DNA from 4 places in the Streptomyces sp. NPDC049541 genome. Region 4 is predicted to be linked to each of the others. Evidence: riboswitches for the same ligand, from Rfam matches in the RefSeq annotation. Region 4 holds a riboswitch; each other region holds the start of a gene.
The links. Region 4 has a riboswitch for cyclic di-AMP ahead of ACIBW9_RS23025 (transglycosylase family protein). Riboswitches for the same ligand answer to the same signal wherever they lie in the genome.
Positions count from the first base shown of each region.

Region 1: another riboswitch for cyclic di-AMP. It lies ahead of ACIBW9_RS09335 (NlpC/P60 family protein); the one in region 4 lies ahead of ACIBW9_RS23025 (transglycosylase family protein).
Region 2: another riboswitch for cyclic di-AMP. It lies ahead of ACIBW9_RS39045 (transglycosylase SLT domain-containing protein); the one in region 4 lies ahead of ACIBW9_RS23025 (transglycosylase family protein).
Region 3: another riboswitch for cyclic di-AMP. It lies ahead of ACIBW9_RS07975 (C40 family peptidase); the one in region 4 lies ahead of ACIBW9_RS23025 (transglycosylase family protein).

Region 1 covers NZ_JBITLY010000002.1:486,379-491,709, reverse strand. Annotated here, with positions in the region: gene ACIBW9_RS09355 (TerD family protein) at 1-313, shown strand, start outside; gene ACIBW9_RS09350 (hypothetical protein) at 341-1,099, opposite strand; gene ACIBW9_RS09345 (LysR family substrate-binding domain-containing protein) at 1,276-2,061, opposite strand; gene ACIBW9_RS09340 (DUF5997 family protein) at 2,120-2,524, shown strand; cyclic di-AMP (ydaO/yuaA leader) riboswitch at 2,716-2,889, shown strand; gene ACIBW9_RS09335 (NlpC/P60 family protein) at 2,946-4,343, shown strand; gene ACIBW9_RS09330 (SDR family NAD(P)-dependent oxidoreductase) at 4,535-5,281, shown strand.
Region 2 covers NZ_JBITLY010000016.1:156,304-161,634, reverse strand. Annotated here, with positions in the region: gene ACIBW9_RS39060 (outer membrane lipoprotein carrier protein LolA) at 1-288, opposite strand, end outside; gene ACIBW9_RS39055 (CHRD domain-containing protein) at 546-1,499, opposite strand; gene ACIBW9_RS39050 (polyprenyl synthetase family protein) at 1,651-2,661, opposite strand; cyclic di-AMP (ydaO/yuaA leader) riboswitch at 3,338-3,511, shown strand; gene ACIBW9_RS39045 (transglycosylase SLT domain-containing protein) at 3,516-3,998, shown strand; gene ACIBW9_RS39040 (HAD family hydrolase) at 4,122-4,979, opposite strand; gene ACIBW9_RS39035 (FAD-dependent oxidoreductase) at 5,114-5,331, opposite strand, start outside.
Region 3 covers NZ_JBITLY010000002.1:167,035-172,365, forward strand. Annotated here, with positions in the region: gene bioB (biotin synthase BioB) at 1-138, opposite strand, end outside; gene ACIBW9_RS07955 (8-amino-7-oxononanoate synthase) at 286-1,422, shown strand; gene ACIBW9_RS07960 (DUF397 domain-containing protein) at 1,492-1,719, opposite strand; gene ACIBW9_RS07965 (helix-turn-helix domain-containing protein) at 1,729-2,589, opposite strand; gene ACIBW9_RS07970 (ATP-binding protein) at 2,803-3,261, shown strand; gene ACIBW9_RS07975 (C40 family peptidase) at 3,365-3,838, opposite strand; cyclic di-AMP (ydaO/yuaA leader) riboswitch at 3,842-4,053, opposite strand; gene ACIBW9_RS07980 (hypothetical protein) at 4,392-4,700, opposite strand; gene ACIBW9_RS07985 (ATP-dependent Clp protease proteolytic subunit) at 4,708-5,331, opposite strand, start outside.
Region 4 covers NZ_JBITLY010000006.1:101,454-106,784, reverse strand. Annotated here, with positions in the region: gene ACIBW9_RS23035 (cytochrome P450) at 1-618, opposite strand, end outside; gene ACIBW9_RS23030 (transglycosylase family protein) at 837-1,817, shown strand; cyclic di-AMP (ydaO/yuaA leader) riboswitch at 2,013-2,181, shown strand; gene ACIBW9_RS23025 (transglycosylase family protein) at 2,186-2,866, shown strand; gene eno (phosphopyruvate hydratase) at 3,080-4,366, shown strand; gene ACIBW9_RS23015 (septum formation initiator family protein) at 4,465-4,941, shown strand; gene ACIBW9_RS23010 (DUF501 domain-containing protein) at 4,988-5,331, shown strand, end outside.

The sequences.
Region 1 (5,331 bases), on a different contig from region 4:
CGTCGAGGTGATGGTCCTGGAGCTCGATCGCCTGGCGCCCTCCTTCACGCGGGTGGTCGTGGGTGTGGCGATCCATCAGAGCGGCGGCCCCAAGTTCTTCGGCGACATATCGAACACGGGTGTGCTGGTCGTCGACGGACACAGGGAGCTGCTCAAGGACGACTTCGGGCAGGTCGCCGACGCCACCGCGGCGACGGTCGCCGAGTTCACCCGGGATGCCTCCGGTGCCTGGGAGTTCCACCCGATGGTCCGCGGTTTCGACAGCGACCCGGCAGTGTTCACGGTGGAGATGGGCGGTGCCCGACAGCCCTGACCGGCATCCGACGCGTCGCGACCGCGCTCATCCGACCGCGACGTGATCGTCCGGACGCGGGCGCTCGGCCCCCGCCCCCGGCGTCTCCGGCCGGTGTACCGGAACGAGGGGCCGGGCGGGCGCCCGTCTGCGGCCGCGTTCGTGGAACAGGGCCAGGACGATCGCGGTGCCGACCGCTATCAGATGCTCACGGCCGGCCAGATTGGGGACGGCGATCGACTCCCACACCATCGACCCGCCGGTGAGGGCGAACACGATGGGAGCGCGCTGGACGATGGCGACGTAGGTGAAGAGGCCCACGACGGCCGCGGACGGGCCGGTGTCCAGCACCTGCCCGACCTCGCGCGGCAGTCCCAGGCCGCCCCAGCCCGGGCCGAGCGCGATCATCACCCGCACCATGAGGGTGCCGGCGAGGGTGGTCGCGTACGAGATGACGAGCGTTCTGGCCCGGCCGAGGATCAGTTCGGCGAGGGCGAACGCGAGGAACAGGCTCGTGATCCCCGCCCACACGGGCAGGTCCAGGGCCGGGACATAAAGTGACACCGGCGTCCGCAGCAGGGCCAGCCACAGAGGCAGGTCGCCCTTGACGCCGCCGAGCAGCCGCACCAGTACCGCACCGGCCGGCCGCTGCGCCAGCGCGTGGAAGAAGATGACACCGAAGGCGGCCAGGAACGCCAGGAACAGTGCGGGCAGCCCACGGCGTCTGAGTTGCCGCACCGGATCGACGACGATCCCCTGCCACTCGCCTCGCAGCGTGCGCACGACGAACGCCGCCACCCGCCACAGCGCGCCGCGCGGCCGCCGGTACTCACGGTCGACCGGATCGCCCCACAGTCCGTGGGCTCGCAGCCGATCCGCGGCGCCGCCCGCGCACCGCACCCCCTTGCGTAGCAAAACTCCCCCGCCTCCCGTCCATCGCCCCACCGGATGGTCGGAACGGGGCGAGGCCACCCCGTGGGAGGCTAGGCCCGGCGGCGGGGCTTCCTTCGCTTGGCGCCCTTGGAGACGTCGGATCCGGTCCTCGGGTTGCGCCCCGCCGACTTCCCAGCCGTTTTTCCGGTCACCTTCGCCGCGGCGGACTTGCGCCGGGCGCCGGTCGTGTCGCCCGCCCTGCCCTTCGTTTCCGGTGTCGCCGTCTTACGCCCGCGGGAGCTGTTGACCGTGCGCCCGCGGACGATTCCGATGAAATCCTCGACCAGGTCCGTGGTGGCCTCCTCGGGCCACGCCAGGGCGACGCTCGACTCGGGCCCGTCCACCAGCGGCCGGTATGTGAGGTCCTTGCGGTGGTACAGACGGGCCAGGGACTGGGGGACGACCAGGAGGCCGACGCCCGCAGCGACCAGTTCCACGGCGTCCTCGGTGGTGGCGGGGCGCTCGAAGGCGGGCTCTCCCGGCGGCCGGTCCCAGTCGAAGACGTCGTCGAGGGGGTGGAAGAGGACCTCGTCCGCGAGGTCCGCCACGGTCACCTCGTCCGCCGCCGTGATCACATGGTCCTTGGGGACGACGACGACCGTCGTCTCGGTGTAGAGGGGGATCGCGCTGAAGAACGTACGGTCGACCGGCAGCCGTACGAGCCCCGCGTCGGCCCCGCCGGCGCGCAGCACGTCGGATGCCTCGGCAGCCGGTACGGCGAGGAGGTTGAGCGGGATGTCGGGCAGGCGCTCGTTCCAGATCCGCACCCACTTGGCGGGCGTCGCTCCCGGGACGTACGCAAGCCGGAACGCCTGGGATTCTTCCGAGCCTGTCACCAGGCCAGGCTACCGGCCGTGGTCGGAGGGCTCGAACATGCTCGATACCCTGGACGGCATGAAGTCGCACCAGAGCACCCAGACGATGAAGCCCGCGACCGCGGCGAAGAAGCTGGGTGTGTACCTCGATGCCACCCCCGCCGAGTTCCGGGAGGGTGTCGTCTCACGAGCCGAGCTCGACCGGCTCCAGTCCGAGCCGCCCGAGTGGCTGCGCGAGCTGCGGGCGAACGGTCCGCACCCCCGTCCGGTGGTCGCGGCGAAGCTGGGCGTCTCCATCGCGGGTCTCGCCCGCGGCGGGATCACCGAGGCGCTCACCACCGAGCAGATCGAGGCCTTGAAGCAGGAACAGCCCGAGTGGCTGCAGAAGGAGCGCGCCACCCAGGCCGAGGTCCGCAAGGAGACGGCGCGCATCAAGAAGCGCAACGCCGAGCGTGAGGCTCGCAGCGAGGGCCCGCGGGCCTGACGGGGACCGTTCGCGACGGACGGTTGCCGTCCGGATCCACTCCGTGCACAACGCACGGATCTGACGGCGCGTCACGACGAAGGTCACAAAAGCGTATCGGACATTCCGGCCTTCAACCTTCACACGAGCCGCACAAGTTGGCTAGCGTGGCTCCAGGCCGCACGAGTTCCTCCGGCGAACCCCGCCGGGACGCGCGGCCTCCGCCGAATCCGGTGCGCCCTCGTGGCAGCCGGAACCGGGGACCCAACCGAACGACGGGGTGAATCGGCCCAACTGCCCGCCAGGCAGGGGCCGTAGGGCATGCCTTCCGGAACCGACCGCCCGAACCCGACAGCTAACTCGGTAGGCGGAGTACGGAAGGAGTACGGCTCCCATGGCGCCGGATCGACCATCGCGCACCGGAGGCTTCGGCCTTCCCGGTATGCGCAATTCCGCTCTCGCGACCGCGGCCCTCACCTCGGTGGCCCTGTTCTCGCAGACCGCCGACGCCGCACCGACCACCGGTGACGAGGGCCCCAGCCGTGAAGCCGTCCGGGAGCGCGTGAGCAGCCTCTACGACCAGGCCGAGTCCGACACCGGGAACTACAACTTCACCCGGGCTCAGCTGCTGGGAGCGCGGCCGCCCGCCGCCCCGCCCCGCGAGCGCGGCCGCTCGGATCCGGCACTGGACTCGGTGTCCCGGCGGTGGTTCGACGGAGCGCGTGCCTCGCTGGGGCCGACGGTTCCCGCGGCGCTGCCGGCCGACCGCAGGCCGGCTCGCCAGGCCGAGCCCCGGCGCCCGGCGGACAGCCGCAGCACCGCCGTGGAGCCGGCGGCGACCGCCCGGCCCGTGGCCGAACTGCCCTCCGCGGAGTCCCGCCGTCCGGTCGCCGAGCTGACCGCCGGCCCCACGGCCACGCTCCCCGCCGTCCCGCAGCCCCGCCAGGAGGCCGCCCCCGCGCTGCCCGCGGCGGCCCCCGAGTCCAGGCAGACCTCCCTGCGCAAGTCCAAGGAGCGGAACCAGCGCAAGATCGCGGCGGCCAGCGAGCTGCTGTACCGGTACACCGCCCGGCAGACCTCCGCGCCACGCCCGGCCGTTGAGACCGTGCCGGCCCAGCTGCCCTGGCAGGACCAGGCTCAGCAGACCCGCCCGGCGGCCGAGGAGGCGTGGCGCATGCAGCCCTCCGTCCTCGACACGGGCCTGCCCCCGGCCGGGGACCGGCTCATGCAGCCCTCCGTCCTCGACACGGGCGTACCCGCGGTCGAGCCGTGGCGCATGCAGCCTTCCGCGCCGGACACGGGTGCACCCGCGACGCAGGAGTGGCGCACGCAGCCTTCCCTGCCGGACACCGGCGTACCCGCGGTGGAGGAATGGCGCGCCCAGCCGTCCATGCCCGACACCGGCATACCCCAGGCCGGGGGTTGGACCGTGCAGGCGTCCGTCCTCGACACGGGTGTGCCCGCCGCCGGTACGCCCACCGCCACCAAGGCCGACAGGGCCATCGACTTCGCCCGTGCACAGATCGGCAGGCCGTGTCTGTGGGGTGCGGTCGGGCCGGAGTCGTACGACAACGCCGGGCTCACCCAGGCCGCCTGGCGGGCCGCCGGGGTCACCCTGCCACGGACCACGTACGAGCAGGCGGGCGCCGGCACGGTGATTCCCCTGTCAGAGAGCCGCCCCGGCGACCTGATCTTCTTCAACGACAACTTCAGCCATGTCGGCCTCTGCACCGGCAACGGCTTGATGATTCACGCGCCTGGCCCGGGCGCCGTCATACGCGAGGACCCGGTCCACTACGCAGGCGAAGCCGCGGTGCGTATCGCCGTACGCCCTGCGTGAGATCAGGAACGCCGGCAGAGGCGTGACACCGACAGCGCGATGAACCACGGGGCCGCCGACGGAAGCCGGCGGCCCCGGCGCTCGTCGGGGATGCGCAGCCGCGACGACACCGGGTACTTGCGGCGGATCCACCCGGAGTACGAGCTCAGGCTGCCTCGGTGGTGAAGGATGGCCCCGTGAGCAACGAGAACATGCAGCGCCTGGCCGGGAAGGTCGTGGTCGTCACCGGGGCCGCCCGGGGCCAGGGGGCCGCCGAGGCGGAGGCGTTGATCCGGGCCGGCGCACGGGTGGTCGCCACCGACGTGCGGCCCGAGGGCGACGTACGCCGCCTGGACGTCAGCAGCGAGAGCGACTGGGCGGCGCTGGCCGGCGAGTTGAAGGAGTCGTACGGCGAGATCCACGGACTGGTCAACAACGCGGGCGTCATCCGGCGCGAGCGGCTGGGTGAGGTGCGACCCGAGGACTTCGCGCAGGTCCAGGCGGTGAACACGACCGGACCACTGCTCGGCATCCAGCACCTGGCCCCGCTGATGCCGCCCGGCTCGTCGATCGTCAACGTCGGCTCGTCCGCCGCGCTCACCGGCTACTACCCGGTGGCGTACACGGCCAGCAAATGGGCCCTGCGCGGGGTGTCGAAGATCGCCGCCATGGAGCTGGGACCGCGGGGCATCCGCGTGAACACCGTCCATCCCGGCTATATCGAGACCGAGATGACGGCCGCCGCCACTCCCGCCTTCCGGGAGGCGACCATCCGCGAGACCCCCCTCGGCCGTAGCGGAAGCGTCGACGACATCGCACCGCTCGTGGTCTTCCTGCTGTCCGACGAGTCGTCGTTCATCACCGGGGCGGAGATCCCGGTGGACGGGGGCCTCACCGCGCACGGTGGCGTCAAGTCGATCTCGGATGCGATGCGTACGAACCCGCCCGTTCCGGAGTGAGCCGTGCCGGGGCCGCCGGTCCCCCGCGCCGGCGGCCCCGGCACGGCGTG
Region 2 (5,331 bases), on a different contig from region 4:
GCTCTCCAGACCGCCGAGGTTCGGCAGCCCCAGATCCGTGGTGATCTTCACCGTGCCGGACAGCTGCTGTACGTCCGACTTGGCGATCTTGTCGATGAGTTGCTGTGCGCTGATCTTCGGCAGATCGGGGTCGCCGGAGTCGGCGAGCGCCGGGACCAGGCCGATGGTCGCCGCCGCCACCCCCACCACCGCGACCGGGACGACGTACCGCGCGGCCTTGCGGCGACCCGCACGCAGGTCGTCGGCCTCCTCGGCGCTCGTGCTGTCGTCGGTTTCGTACGGTGCCATGTGTGCGCTACCTCCGTCGTCGGCGGCGGCTTGTCCAACTCCTGTGTTTCCGTTGTCCACCCCGAGCCGCCATTCTCACCCGAATCGGTGATCAGTGGTGATTTCCGTGGTTTCCATCTCACCAAATCGGCCAGGGGGAAGCGTCAGCCCCGGGGGCCAACTCCGTGTACACCTGGGGTATGACGCGAGCGGGCGACGCCTGCCCCGACCCGTAGGGGTCGCAGGGGAGGACGCCGCACGCCCGAGGTGAGCTCCCGTCAGCTCTGCAGGAAGACGTAGTCCGCCCGGTACGGGACTCCCACGATCGCGCCGGGCGTGCAGGAGCCGGCCGGGGCCACTCCGCCCACGGTGTTGAGCCGCAGGATCTCGGCGGTGTTCGCGAGCAGACCGTGGTGCTTGCCGGACCGGGTGGCCTTGAGGTCGAGCTCGGGGATGTTGCCGTCGCCGTTCGGCGTCTTGGACAGGACCGCCCCGGTCACCGCACTTCCGTCCGGTGCGACCCACTGCGGCATACCGGAGTCGGGCGCGACGAAGGAGTGCCGGATGCCGCCGCCGAGCAGGGCGCCGACGTCCCGCTGGGCGAAGGCGTAGCCACCGCCGGCGGCGGGCTTGCACTCGTAGATCTGCTTGCCCTTGATCACGGACGCCTGGAAGTTGTGCAGGGCGTCACGGAAGTCGAAGGCGGCGACGGCGACCTTGTGGAGCTGGCCGCGGACGGCGCCGCCGGGGAACTCGGTGGTGTGCAGGTTGGCGTAGAACGAACCCGGGTCGGACTTGAGGGCGGCGAGCAGGCCGGCGTCCTTGACCTCGACCGTGCCGGTGACGCTGTGCCGCTTGCCGTTCTTCAGCAGGTCGGTGAAGTCGACCTTGACGCCGCCGTTGGTGCCCTTGGCGCCCTGGTGGATGTGGAGCATGGTCGGTTTGCCGGTGCCGCGCCAGGTCACGGCGACGGACACCTTGTCGTCCTGCACCTTGATGAACTCGAGAGCGGCCCCGTCCTGGTCGCCGACTGCCGGACCGCCCGCCACGGGCACCTCGTTGGCCCCGCGCAGACTGGCGGCCAGAAGGGTTCCCCCGTTGTCGTCGGACGCGGCCCCTGCGGTGGCATGGGCAGGGATCACCGCGACGGCGATCCCCCCGGCGGCGACCACCGCGACAGCGGTGGCCATCAGGCTCTTACGGCGCTTCGAGAACGTCGCGTTCATGCCCATGATTCTGTTTTCTCCCCGTAGACCGGCCGACACCCCCTGCGTCGGCCTCTGGCTGTGTCTACGGAAGTGATCTCATTCTGGACTCAGTCCAGATGTGTGACGCGTATCACACCATGTGGAACGCAGGACGGAGTCCGACCCGGCCGACAGCTCAGCCGGCCCGATGCACCACGGCGTCGCACATCTCCATCAGCGCGAGCTTTGCATCGCACTCCGGCAGCGGAGCCAGCGCCGCTCGCGCCTCCTCCGCGTAGCGCACCGTGTCCCGACGTGCCTGCTCGAGCGCCGGGTGCGCCCGCAGCCCGGCGAGCGCCTCGGCGTGCCGGGCGTCGTCGCTCAGATCGGAGTCCAGCAGCTCGCACAGGGCGATGTCCTCGGCAAGCCCGAGCCGGGCCGCCCGCTCCCGCAGCCGCAGCACCGGAAGCGTGGGGACTCCCTCGCGGAGGTCGGTGCCCGGGGTCTTGCCGGACTCGCGCGACTCGGAGGCGATGTCCAGTACGTCGTCCGCCAGCTGGAAGGCGACCCCGAGCCGCTCCCCGTACTGCGTGAGCACGTCCACGACGGTCTCGTCGGCGCCCGACATCATCGCCCCGAAGCGGCACGACACGGCCACCAGCGAGCCCGTCTTGCCGCCGAGCACGTCCAGGTAGTGGTCGACCGGGTCCCGTCCGTCCTGCGGCCCCGCCGTCTCCAGGATCTGCCCGGTGACCAAGCGCTCGAACGCCTCGGCCTGCACCCGGACCGCCTCGGGTCCGAGGTCGGCGAGGATGTGCGAGGCGCGCGCGAACAGGAAGTCGCCGGTGAGGACCGCCACCGAGTTGCCCCAGCGGGTGTTGGCGCTGTCGACGCCGCGCCGCACGGCGGCCTCGTCCATCACGTCGTCGTGGTACAGCGTCGCCAGATGGGTCAGCTCCACCACCACGGCCGACGGCACGACCCCCGGCGCATACGGGTCGCCGAACTGGGCGGCGAGCATCACGAGCAGCGGGCGGAACCGCTTCCCGCCCGCCCGCACCAGATGCTGGGCGGCCTCCGTGATGAAGGGCACCTCACTCTTGGTGGCTTCGAGCAAACCTTCCTCGACGGCCGCCAATCCGGCCTGGACATCGGCTTCCAGAGCCTGGTCCCGCACGCTCAGCCCGAACGGCCCGACGACGGTCACGAGGGGTCTCCTGTCTGCTGGTGTCTACTGGCGGTTACACGGTTTGTCGATAGGTCGCTGACATCACTCAAGTCAGCGTATCCGGTCACCTTTCGATCACCGATGCCGCCCACCCGTCCAGCCCGGGCGGTATCGGATCACGACCGGTATGTTTTTGATCAAGAGATAAGAACGGATATCTATCGACTTGTCTATCGGGGTGTCGGCCGGCGCGCCTCTCGGCGTGTACCCCGGCGCGTCCGTACGAGTCGGAACGCCCGATCGCCCCTCCCTCACGAAACGACTCACGAGGACCTCCGGATCCCGGTGCGGGGCGCTCGACGGGCGACCGTCATGACAACGACGCGCACCACACGCCAGGTTCCGCTTTCGCCCCCCAATGAGGCGATGGGCGGCTGGTTGACCACGAGTTGGGGCCATTGCCCCATTTGCCGTTCTTGCGGATGCCGGTGACTTGACTCACACGGCAGTGCCGGCCGACGAGCGCCGCGCTCACTCCGGTTCCCCTCCTTCGTACGCGAGTTGAAGCTTGGCAACCGCAAAGGATCAAGTCCCCCATAAGCCTCAGACCAAGGTCAACAGGTGTGATCTGTGAAGCTGACACTTGTTCCCGCCATGTGCTCTCGCATACGTTCCCGGCCTGTCGGGTGGACGCCGAATCCTGCCGCCACCCGGGCACGACCATCGACCGACTCACTCGCACGGCAGGAGCGGGGGAACCAGGTAGGCCGCCGGACCGGGCATCGTCCCGGGCCGGCTAGGGGTGAAGTCGCGTTGCCGTACGGCTGCGCGGCCGGGCATCTCCCCGCCCGAACCCGACAGCTCACCTCGCAGGCGACGGAGAGGATCCCGCCATGCCTGCAACAGGTCAGCACCGCCGCCCCAGAAGCAACCGCCTCGCCCGCAAGCTCGCCGTCACCGGTACGGGCGCCGCCGTTCTCGCCCTCCCGCTCATCGGGGCCAACAGCGCGTCCGCGGCCACCCCGACCGTCGCCAACGTGAAGTCGATGGGCTACGCCGACAACCTCGACGGCTGGATCCGGGGCGCCCTCCAGGTCATGAAGCAGAACGGGATTCCCGGGACGTACAACGGCATCTACCGCAACATCATCCGCGAGTCCTCGGGCGACCCGGCCGCCATCAACAACTGGGACTCGAACGCGCTCGCAGGCACCCCGTCCAAGGGACTGCTGCAGGTCATCGACCCGACGTTCCTCGCCTACCACGTGCCCGGCACGGCGATGAACCCCTTCGACCCGATCGCGAACATCACGGCCGCCTGCAACTACGCCGCCGCGCGGTACGGGTCGATCGACAACGTCTTCGGTGCCTACTGAGCCCTCCGTCGGAGGTGCCGCGATGGGCCGTTCGTTGTCTGCTGCGCCGTCGTGGCTGGTCGCGCCGTTCCCCGCGCCCCTGAAGGGGCGCTGCCGGACCGTGGCGGACTTCGCCGAGGCCGCTCAGAGCTCCTCCAGCTCCCCGAGTTCACGGAGCACATCGAGCTCCCCGAACTCGAAGAACAGTCGCTCGAGGACGACGGCGATGCCGTCGTCCTCGTTCGACAGGGTGATCTCGTCGGCCACCGCCTTGAGTTCGGGGTGGGCGTTGGCCATGGCGACGCCGTGGGCGGCCCAGTCGAACATGGGGATGTCATTGGGCATGTCGCCGAAGGCGATGGTCTGCTCAGGACCGAGTCCCAGGTGCGCGGCGGCCAGTGCGAGGCCCGTCGCCTTGGTGATGCCGCATGGCTGGAGTTCGACGGTCCCCGGCCCCGACATGGTGACGGTGGCCAGCGAACCCACCACCGAGCGTGCCGTCGCCGCCAACTCGTCGTCGGACAGGGCGGGATGACGCAGCAGCACCTTGCTGATGGGTTCGCACCACAGGTCCTCGCGTCGGTCGACCCGGACCGCCGGCAGCGTCGGATGCGGCATCAGATAGCCCGGTTCGATGAGCGTGAGTCCCTCCACACCGTCCTGGTCGACAGCCGCGTACACCTGGCCCACCTCTGCCTCGATCTTGCCGAGGGCGGTCTCGGCCAACTCCCGGTCCAGGGTGACGGACCACAGCAGACGGTCCGCGCCCACGTCGTACACCTGCGCGCCCTGCCCGCACACCGCGAGCCCCCCGCTGCCCAGTTGCTCGAAGAGCGGCCGCACCCTGGGGGCCGGCCGGCCCGTCACGACCAGGTGCCGGGCACCGGCCCCGGCGACCCGTGCGAGAGCGGCGAGGGACCGGTCGGACAGCGTGTCGTCGCCTCGGAGCAGCGTGCCGTCCAGGTCGGTGGCGATGAGTGCATATGCGGTGGGTGCGGCCATGATCAGAGAATACGGACAGGACGCCCCACCTACTCATCGCGAACCGGAGGACGGCTGATTGCCCCGCCGTCCCCCGCTCAACTCCCCTATCCTTGTTGGCTCTTCCTCGTCAGGCAGGGGCCCGCGGCCGCTGCCTAACCGTGCACTGCCGCCAGGTGTTTGGCCAGCCTCGGAGAGGCGAACTCGGTGCCGCACACGAAGCGCATCACCGGGCCGTACGACGCCGCGGCCGGCAGGCCGGTGAAGTACAGGCCGGGGACCGAGGAGACGTATCCCGCACCCAGTTTGGGCGTGCCGCGGCTCACCGCGAGACGGGTGCGCAGTTCGTGGCCGAGGAAGTCCATGGCCGCGA
Region 3 (5,331 bases), on a different contig from region 4:
GTGCCGGCGCACCTTTCCGGCCGCGGCCACCACATCGAGCACGTCGTCGTCGGAAGTGGCGAGGACGGCCAGAGCTTCCTCGCGGGTCGGCAGCTCGCGCCGAAGCCCCTTGTCCACCAGCGTGTTCAGCAGGTCCATGAGAGCCGATCCTGTCTTACGGAAGCGCTCCCGGCCAAGGAGAGAATGAACAACAGGGACACTTCGTCGTGTGTGTATTGCCACACCATGGGGTGCGACCGGTCCGGCTAGTGTCTGTCCACTGCCTACAAAAGCCCCGGAGGAGTCATGGCGTTCGGCTGGATCGACGAACAGGCGCGGCTGCGGCGCCGCGCCGGACTCGTACGGACCCTGCGCCCGCGGCCGGCCGACTCCCCGCTGCTGGACCTCGCGAGCAACGACTACCTGGGCCTGACCCACCATCCGGCCATTGCCGAGGGTGCGGCGGAGGCCGCGCGGACCTGGGGCGGCGGCTCGACCGGCTCTCGACTGGTCACCGGTACGACGGAACTCCACACCGAGCTGGAGCACGAGCTCGCCGACTTCTGCGGCTTCGAGGCGGCACTCGTCTTCTCCTCCGGCTACGCGGCCAACCTCGCCGCGGTCACCGCGCTGGCCCCGCACGGTTCGCTGATCGTCTCCGACGCGGGCAACCACGCCTCCCTCATCGACGGCTGCCGGCTGGCCCGGGGCACCACCCAGGTCGTCGGACACGCCGACCCGGAGGCGGTGCGCAAGGCGCTGCAGACACACGAGGACAGTGCGGCGACCGCCGTCGTCGTCTCCGACACGGTCTTCTCGGTCGACGGCGACGCGGCCCCGCTGGCCGAGCTGGCCGCCGTCTGCCGGGAGCGCGGCGCGGGACTGCTGGTCGACGACGCGCACGGCCTCGGCGTCCTCGGCGACGGCGGCCGCGGCGCCCCGTACGCGGCGGGCCTCGCGGGCGCCGACGACGTGGTCGTGACCGCCACGCTGTCCAAGTCGCTCGGCAGCCAGGGCGGAGTCGTCCTCGGCCCCGCCCGGGTCATCGACCACCTCGTCAACGCGGCCCGCACCTTCATCTTCGACACGGGCCTCGCGCCCGCCGCCGCGGGCGCGGCCCTGGCGGCACTGCGACTGCTGCGCCGCGAGCCGGAGCGTGCGGCACGCGCGCGTGCCGTCGCCGCCGAACTGCACGCACGCCTGACCGCCGCGGGTCACGAGGCGGTACGACCGGACGCCGCGGTGGTCTCCGTGCGGGCTCCGTCCCCGGAGGGGGCCGTGCAGTGGGCGGCCGACTGTCGTACGGCAGGCCTCGCCGTGGGCTGCTTCCGTCCTCCTTCCGTGCCCGACGGCGTCTCAAGGCTCAGGCTGACCGCCCGCGCGGACCTCTCCGAGGCGCAGATCGAACGCGCTGTACGTGTGATCGGCGAGACGCGACCATGAGTCGGCGTGACACGGCCGTGTGCCGCACGATGTGGAACTGATCGGAACTGACCAGGCCGATCGGGACGGTCAGGACCTGAATGCGGCCGTGAAGTCCGTCCAGCTCTCGGGGGAGAGGAGCAGGGCGGGCCCGGCCGGGTCCTTGGAGTCGCGCACGGCGAGCAGCCCGGCCCAGGGGCCGGAGAGCGGCCGTGCCGTCTCGACGCAGTTGTTCGCACCCGTGCTGTAGCTGCTGCGCAGCCACTGCACGTCATGCAGATCGGTACTGGAAGGTACGTTCCGAGGCAGTGCTGACATGGTGCCTCCTTACGCGCCGGCACCTATCCCGGCGATGTAATCCAACGAGTCCTCGGGCGAAAGGGCGTGGATCTGAAGGGCGTTGAAGGCCTCGGTGTAGGCCCGGAGGTCTTCTTTCCGTTCGAGGTAGAGGCTACTCGTCAAGTGGTCGAGAACAACCACGTCCAGATCGGAAGTGCTCGAAAATGAGAAGATTACGAAAGGTCCAGTGACGCCGACATGTGCCCCGGCAGCGAACGGCAGTACCTGAAGCCGCACTTGAGGCAGCCGCGCCGCCTCCAGGAGCCGCTCGAGCTGCTGCTTCATGACGTCGGGGCCGCCGATCTCCCGGCGCAGCACCGCCTCGTCCAGTACCGCGCTCAGCTCCAGCGGCGGATCCGAACGCAGTACGTCCTGCCTGGCCAGCCGCACCTCGACCAGGGCGTCCAGCCGTTCGTCGTCCAGCCCGCCGACCGCCGCCCGGGTCACCGCACGTGCATAGGCGGGCGTCTGGAGCAGGCCGGGCACGACGGACGTCTCCAGCGTGCTCATCGCGCTCGCCTGGGACTCCAGACTGATGAAATCGCGGTAGGTCGGCGGCAGTACCCCGCGATAGGCGTGCCACCAGTGATGCCGGCCGCCTCCCTCGTCGGAGCCCGCCAACACCAGGAGCAATTCACGGAGTTGGCCGTCCGCCACGGCGTAGGCGTCCAGGAGTAACCGCACATCGGCCGGTTTCACCCCGCTGGCGCCGGTCTCGATCCGGCTCACCTTCGACTGGTGCCAGCCCACGAGCCGGGCGGCCTCACCACTGGTGAGCCCCGCGCTCGTGCGCAACGCACGCAGTTCGGCGCCCAGTTTCCGGCGGCGCACCGCGGGACCGTGTTGCATGCGCTTCTCCTTACTCCTTCCGTGCCACCCAAATACGGTCTCCCGTCGCAGAGTTCACCGCTTTGAGGGACAGATATATGCATATCTTGGTGGATCGCCACCCGTGACGGGCGCGGTAATGGCAGTCTGGCGACGAAGCACCAGTCCGGGACCGTACTCGAACCATCCGCTCCGTGTCGGACTCCGGTCCCGTGGGAAAGGGACGACCTCGCCATGGCAGACCATTTGGAAGCATCCGTCACTCTGCCGAGCGATCCCGCCTCGGTCTCCGCGGCCCGCGGCTTCGTGGTCACCACGCTGGCCGAGTGGGGACTGCCGGCGGACACGGAGGCCGCCGAGACCATCCGCCTCGTCGTCTCCGAACTCGCCACCAACTCGGTACAGCACACCTTCGGTCAGTCACCCACCTTCACGGTGGACATCGAACTCCACCGTGACGAGCAGCTCCGCATCGGTGTCACCGACAGCCATCCCCGTTTCCCCAAGCGCCTGCCCGCCGCGGTGCAGCAGGACAACGGCCGGGGGATGGTGATCATCCGCTGGCTGGCTGCGGAATGCGGTGGCCGACTGCATGTCCGCCCCACGCGCGAGGGCGGCAAGACGGTCACCATCGAACTCCCGTGGACCGTACCGGCCCAGCCGGTGACGGCAGCGGGGCAGCAGGAGCCGTAGTCGCTCAACCGTGCCCGGCAACTGCGCCCGGGAGCGCTCCGGTGCCGCTTGATGCCCCGCGGGGGCGGCGGCGTGTCAGGTTGCCGTCGCCCCCGCGGGAGAGTCAGCTGACCCGGCCGTACCACACGCTGGACGTCCAGATCTTCTGCAGCTTGACGACGTCCCCGGTCTTCGGGGCGTGCCAGATCTTCCCCTTCCCGGCGTAGATGCCGACGTGGTAGACGTTGGAGCCCGAGTGGAAGAACACCAGGTCTCCGGCCTTGCGGCTCTTCGCGGAGATGTGCTTCGTCTTGTTGTACTGCTGGGCCGCCGTACGGGGCAGGGTCTTGCCCGCCTTCTTGAACGAGTACAGCGTGAGCCCTGAGCAGTCGAACCGGCGCGGCCCCGAGGCGCCCCACTTGTACGGGGAACCCTTTTTGGAAGCCGCGATCTGGAGTGCCTTCGTCGCCATGGTGGCTGCCGAGGCGTCGGAGGCGACACCCGGGACCACGATGGAGCCGCCCACTGCGGCGATGGTGAGGGCCGAGGCCGTACCGGCCCGGACCATCAGCGACGGGACACGATTGAGCGCAGTCATGCGCAACCCTTCGTCAGCCGCCTGTGAAGGATGACCTGTCGGATTCGGGCTGGCGAAGTTGCCCGGCCGCTGACGCGGCTTCACCCCAAGGGCTGCTCGACCCGGTCATGGCGTGACCGTTCCGGCGACCCGTCTTGCTTGGGTCCTCCACTCCTGCCGATCCACTCCTGTCGACCGGTCATCCGGGCGGCGGCAGGACTCGGCGTCCGCCCGGATCGCCCCGCCGCTGCGGCGGGGGCTTGTCGTCAGACAGGGATCTTCACCCATACAAGTCCGAAAATCCCAATGGAACCGGGGGTTTGTGTCGTTACTCACCACTCACCCGTTCGGGTGGACACCCCTGTGTTCGAGGGCGCGTTGAGGCCCCCGGGGAGGCTCGGACCAGCACCGGAGCACCAGAAGCCGGTCTCGGGGCGGGCGCCTTGCGCAACCCTGACGGTCGCGAAAAAGGAGCCGCGACTACGCCGAATGGGGGTACCTCTTTTGGTCCGTTTGACCTCCGGTCCGGACGCTCCGCCGACAGAACGGAAGGTCCGGACCGGCCGTACATGCGTCAACTGCCGGACTCGGGCGGCACCGTGACCCGGGCGGTGCGCCGCTCCCCGTCGAGCACCCGCAGAGCGCGCCCCAGCGTCGGGGCGTGCAGTTCCGTCTCGCCCCGCTGGTGCATCAGCGCCAGGGCGTCGCGCAGCTGGGCCGCCTTGCTCACCAGCGCCTGCGCGGCCCGCAGCCCGCGGTACGTGTCGCCGTGCTGCGCCGGATTGATGCGGCCGAGCAGGTCGACCACGTCGAGGTAACGGTCGATCAACTCGCCCTCGGCGCGGGTGAGGGCGGGCAGCGGTGGAAGTTCGGGTGGGAGCACCGGCCGCTCACCGCCCGGTGGGCGGGGCGAGGGTGGCCTTGCGGCTGGGGATGATCCGGTCCACCAGGCCGTATTCCACGGCTTCTTGGGCGCTCAGGATCTTGTCCCGCTCGATGTCCGCCGCGACTTGCTCCGGGCTGCGTCCCGTGTGCCGTACGAGCATCTCCTCCAGCCGGGATCGCATCCGGCCCAACTCAGCGGCCTGGATGGCCAGATCGCCGGCCTGCCCCTCGACGGGCTCGGCCAGGAGCGGCTGATGGATCACCACGCGCGCGCCCGGCAGCGCGAACCGCTTGCCCGGCGTGCCCGCCCCGAGCAGCACCGCGGCGGACGAGCCGGCCTGCCCCAGGCAGATCGTCTCCACGTCGCAGCCGACGTACTGCATGGTGTCGTAGATCGCCGACATCGCGGTGAACGAGCCGCCGGGGGAGTTGATGTAGAGCGAGATGTCCTGGTCCGGGGCCTGGTACTCGAGGTGCATGAACTGGGCCATCACATCGTTCGCCGAGGTGTCGTCGATCGGCGTCCCGAGAAAGACGATCCGCTCCTCCAGCAGCTTGGAGTACGGATCCATCGTCTTGGTGCCGGAGCTGGTGCGCTCGGTGAACTCGGGCAGGACGTAACGGGCGGA
Region 4 (5,331 bases):
GCGCTTGCGGTGGATGAGTTCGGCGAGATAGCCGCGGATCTTCTTCACCGAGCGGGCGACACCGCCGCGCGGACCGCCGCCGTGCCGGATCATCATCCCCGCCCAGTCACGGAAGTCGTCCTGGTCCTCGCGCGGGACACCGAGCAGATCGCAGATCGCGTAGATGGGGAGGGGGAACGCGAAGTCGTGGATGAGATCCGCCTGCCCGTGCGGTGCGAAACGGTCGATGAGATCGTCCGTCAACTCCTGCACCCGCGGCGCGAATTCGGCCACCCGGCGCGGGGTGAACGCCTTGGAGACGAGGCGGCGCAGCCGGGTGTGGTCCGGCGGGTCGATATTGAGCAGATGCGTCATCAGATTGGCGCTGCGCTCACCCGGAATACCGGTCCTGCTCTTGCCCTGCGCGTCCTCGGCGTGATGCTCGGGGTTCTTCGAGAGCCGCCCGTCCGCGAGCGCCTGACGTGCGTCGGCATAGCGGGTCACCAACCAGGCCTCGACCCCGCTGGGAAGTGTCGTCCAGTGGACGGGGGAGTGCTCGCGCAGCCAGGCGTAGGCCGGATACGGGTCACTGGCGAATTCCCAGGTGAAGAGTTCGGGAGCGGTGTTGGGGACGTTCACAGGACGACCGTATCGGGAGCGTGCAGGTGGATGCGCCGCCGCGGCGAACGGGTCGAAGATGACACGCGTTCAAGTCTGTGATCTTCACGTGATCTACGCGGCATTAACTTGTGACAAGTGATCGGCACCGGCTACGTTCACGGACCAGCGCGGCGGTATCGAACGCCTGTCGGTGTCATGCGCCGCGCGGTCATTGCTGTCTCGCGAAAGGCCTCCGCATGCTCTCCGGGAACGGTCGACACCGTCGCCCCCGTCAGGCTCCGGCCATCCTCGTCGCGGCCGGAGTGACCGGCTCCGCCATCGCGATCCCGCTCTTCGCCGCGGGCGGCGCGAGCGCCGCCGACGGCACCACGTGGGACAAGGTGGCGCAGTGCGAGACGGGCGGTTCCTGGAGCGAGAACAGCGGCAACGGGTTCTACGGCGGGCTCAAGTTGACCCAGGAGAACTGGGAGAAGTACGGCGGCCTCGACTACGCCCCCCGGGCCGACCTCGCCAGCCGCAACCAGCAGATAGCCGTCGCCGAGAAGCTCCTGGACGACCAGGGTGTCGGCGCCTTCCACACGTGCGGACTGACCTCCGGGCTCACCAAGGACTCGGGTTCGGCCGCCATCGACACCGGCGTGCTGGGCGGCGGTTCCGGTTCGTCCGATTCCTCCGGGGCGTCCGACTCGCTGGGGCTGTCCAACTCCTCGGGCAGCGCTTCCGACGGGTCTTCTTCGTCGGATTCGTCCTCCGGCTCGTCCTCCAGTGCCTCCCCTTCGACTTCCGCGAGCGCGACGGACAACTCCACCGAATCCGGCACATCCGCCTCGCCGTCCACCTCTCCGTCCAAAAAGGCCACGGCCGACCCACAGGGCGCCGACAGCTCGTCGACAGGCAAGGCGAAGGTGGACGACTCGGACAATCTCGAGCCCCCGGCGTCCACTTGGACCCTCGTCGACACCGGCACGACCGGCACCGGCCGCCACCGTGGCGCCAGCGCCGACGAGACGGCCGGTGAGACCGCCGACAAGACCAAGACCGACGGCGGCACGCGCGACACGTACACCGTCCACGCCGGTGACACTCTCGCCTCCATCGCCGACTCCCTTGGCCTGGACGGCGGGTGGCGTGCGCTCTATGCCGCGAACAAGAACGCCATCGGTGTCGACCCGAATCACATCTTCGCCGGTCAGACCCTGAAACTCGGTGCCGAATAGGGCGAAAAACAACGGGAGTTCACGTCATACTTCGCCACTGAATGTCCGGTTTGGCGAAAGTGTGGGATGAGTCTCAGAAGCCCTGATCGTCTTTGAAATTCGACGGATCGCGTGTCTACCGTCGTCACCGCTCGTCAACACGAGCCCCGGCTGCCGCAACGCCGAATCCTGCCAGCGGCCGTACGGGAACAGTCGTCGCGTAAAGCGCCGTAGGCAGGAGCGGGGGACCCAAGGTAGGTGCCGACCCGGGCAGTTGACGGGCGGCTAGGGGTGTAGCCGTGTCTCGTGAGAGCGAGAGCACGGCCGGGCAACTCAACCGGCCCGAACCCGACAGCTCACCTCGCAGGCGTCGGTGAGGGGATCGAACCATGCTGTTTTCCGGCAAGGGCAAGCACCGCCGTCCGTCCAAGGCCACCCGCGTCGCCGCGCTGGCCGGCGTCACCGGCGTCGCCATCGCCGCTCCGCTGATGGCGGCCGGCAACGCCTCCGCCGCCACCGCCTCCGAGTGGGACAAGGTCGCCCAGTGCGAGTCCGGCGGCAACTGGTCCATCAACACCGGGAACGGCTACTACGGCGGCCTGCAGTTCTCCGCCTCCACCTGGGCCGCGTACGGCGGCACCGCCTACGCCCCGCAGGCCAACCAGGCCTCCAAGGCGCAGCAGATAGCCGTCGCCGAGAAGGTCCTCGCCTCCCAGGGCAAGGGTGCCTGGCCGGTCTGCGGCACGGGCCTGTCCGGTGCCGCCTACAACGGCAGCGCCCCCAGCGCGAACACCAACCGCTCCAGCGACTCCCAGGCCGCCTCCCGCTCCGCCGAGCGCCCGGCCGCGAAGACCGAGAGCACCAAGAGCACCAAGACCGTCACCACCCCGACCGGCAAGAAGGTCAAGAAGGGCGACGGCGAGTACAAGGTCGTCAAGGGCGACACCCTCAGCTCGATCGCCGAGAAGCACGGCGTCAAGGGCGGCTGGCAGAAGCTGTTCAAGCTGAACAAGGACATCATCGAGGACGCCAACCTCATCTACCCGGGTCAGCAGCTGCACCTCAAGTGACAGCCTCGCGGTCTCCCCGCTCCGGTGCGTGTTCCCCCGTACGCACCGGAGCGGGGTTCTTTTTGCTCCCCCTCTTTGTTCCGTTCGGAAACAATTTACTCTCGGTTCTGCCCAAGAGGTGGTCGGCAACGTGGCCGATCGGCCTTGGGCGGTTAGGCTCGTCCCGCAGAGCCACCGCGCTACTGCCGTAGCCGTGTCACATCCAAGAAGGAGATGCTCGTGCCGTCCATCGACGTCGTCGTAGCCCGGGAAATCCTGGACTCCCGAGGCAACCCCACGGTCGAGGTCGAGGTCGGCCTCGACGACGGCAGCACGGGTCGTGCCGCCGTCCCGTCCGGCGCCTCCACGGGCGCCTTCGAGGCCATCGAGCTCCGCGACGGTGACCCCAACCGCTACCAGGGCAAGGGTGTCGAGAAGGCCGTCCTCGCCGTCATCGAGCAGATCGGCCCCGAGCTGGTCGGCTACGACGCCACCGAGCAGCGCCTGATCGACCAGGCCATGTTCGACCTGGACGCCACCGACAACAAGGGCTCCCTCGGCGCCAACGCCATCCTCGGCGTCTCCCTCGCCGTCGCCCACGCCGCCTCCGAGGCCAGCGACCTGCCGCTCTTCCGCTACCTGGGCGGCCCGAACGCGCACCTGCTGCCGGTGCCGATGATGAACATCCTGAACGGCGGCTCGCACGCCGACTCCAACGTGGACATCCAGGAGTTCATGATCGCCCCGATCGGCGCGGAGTCCTTCTCCGAGGCCCTGCGCTGGGGCGCCGAGGTCTACCACACCCTCAAGAAGGTGCTGAAGACCAAGGGCCTGTCCACCGGCCTCGGCGACGAGGGCGGCTTCGCCCCGAACCTGGAGTCCAACCGCGCCGCGCTCGACCTCATCATCGAGGCCATCAAGCAGGCCGGCTACGTCCCCGGCCAGCAGATCGCGCTCGCGCTCGACGTCGCCGCGTCCGAGTTCTACAAGGACGGCAAGTACGAGTTCGAGGGCAAGTCCCGCTCGGCCGCCGAGATGACCGAGTACTACGAGGAGCTCGTGGCGGCCTACCCGCTCGTCTCCATCGAGGACCCGCTGTTCGAGGACGACTGGGCCGGCTGGAAGGTCATCACCGACAAGCTGGGCGACAAGGTCCAGATCGTCGGCGACGACCTCTTCGTCACCAACCCGGAGCGCCTGGCCCGCGGCATCGAGGAGGGCACCGCCAACGCCCTGCTCGTCAAGGTGAACCAGATCGGCTCGCTCACCGAGACCCTGGACGCCGTCGAGATGGCCCAGCGCAACGGCTTCAAGTGCATGATGTCCCACCGCTCCGGCGAGACCGAGGACGTCACCATCGCCGACCTCGCCGTCGCGGTGAACTGCGGCCAGATCAAGACCGGCGCCCCGGCCCGCTCGGACCGCGTCGCCAAGTACAACCAGCTGCTGCGCATCGAGGAGATCCTCGACGACGCCGCGGAGTACGCGGGCCGCAGCGCGTTCCCCCGCTTCAAGGGCTGACCCAACCTGGGCTAAGCCTTAGCCAGTCGTACGTACGTCCCCGTACCGGTCCCGTACCGTGTGCGGGGACGTACGCACGTGTGACGGGAGGCGGCGACATGGCAGTGAAGGACCGGGACCGGTTCTCCACCGCGACCAGGATCAGGCTGCTCGGCGAGCAGACGGCGGCCCGGGTCTACCGCTCCCAGACCAAGCGGCAGGCCCGCCGGTCTCGGTTGACCGGCCGGGCGGCGCTGCTCGCCCTGGTGCTGTGCTCGATGGTGGTGGCGCTGGCGTACCCCATGAGGCAGTACGTCTCCCAGCGCTCCCAGATCGCCGATCTCCAGCGGCAGCGGGAGCAGGCCAGGGCGCGGGTCGAGCAGCTGCGCGACCTGAAGGCGCGCTGGCAGGACGACGAGTACGCCGAACAGCAGATCCGGCTGCGGCTGCACTATGTGCTGCCCGGGGAGACCAGTTTCGTCGTGATCGACCCGAGCACGGCCAAGCAGTCGCGCTTCGAGCAGGGCGCGGGCCACCGCCCCTGGTACACGAACGTCTGGGACGGGGTCGACAGGTCGGACGCATCCGACCAGTGATCAGGCCCGCCGACCAGTGATATCGACAGAGGAATTCAGTTCAGGCATGCATACGCCCCCGCCGCCCACCCCGCGCACCGAGCCCACCGACGCCGACGTCGAGGCCTTCAAGCAGCAGCTCGGGCGGCCGCCGCGCGGGCTGCGCGCCATCGCGCACCGCTGCCCCTGCGGCCAGCCGGACGTCGTGGAGACGGCCCCCCGCCTGCCGGACGGCACGCCCTTCCCGACGACGTACTACCTGACGTGCCCCCGTGCCGCCTCGGCGATCGGCACGCTGGAGGCCAACGGCGTCATGAAGGAGATGACGGAGCGGCTCCAGACGGACCCGGAGCTGGCCGCCGCCTACCGCGCCGCGCACGAGGACTACCTCGCGCGCCGTGACGCCATCGA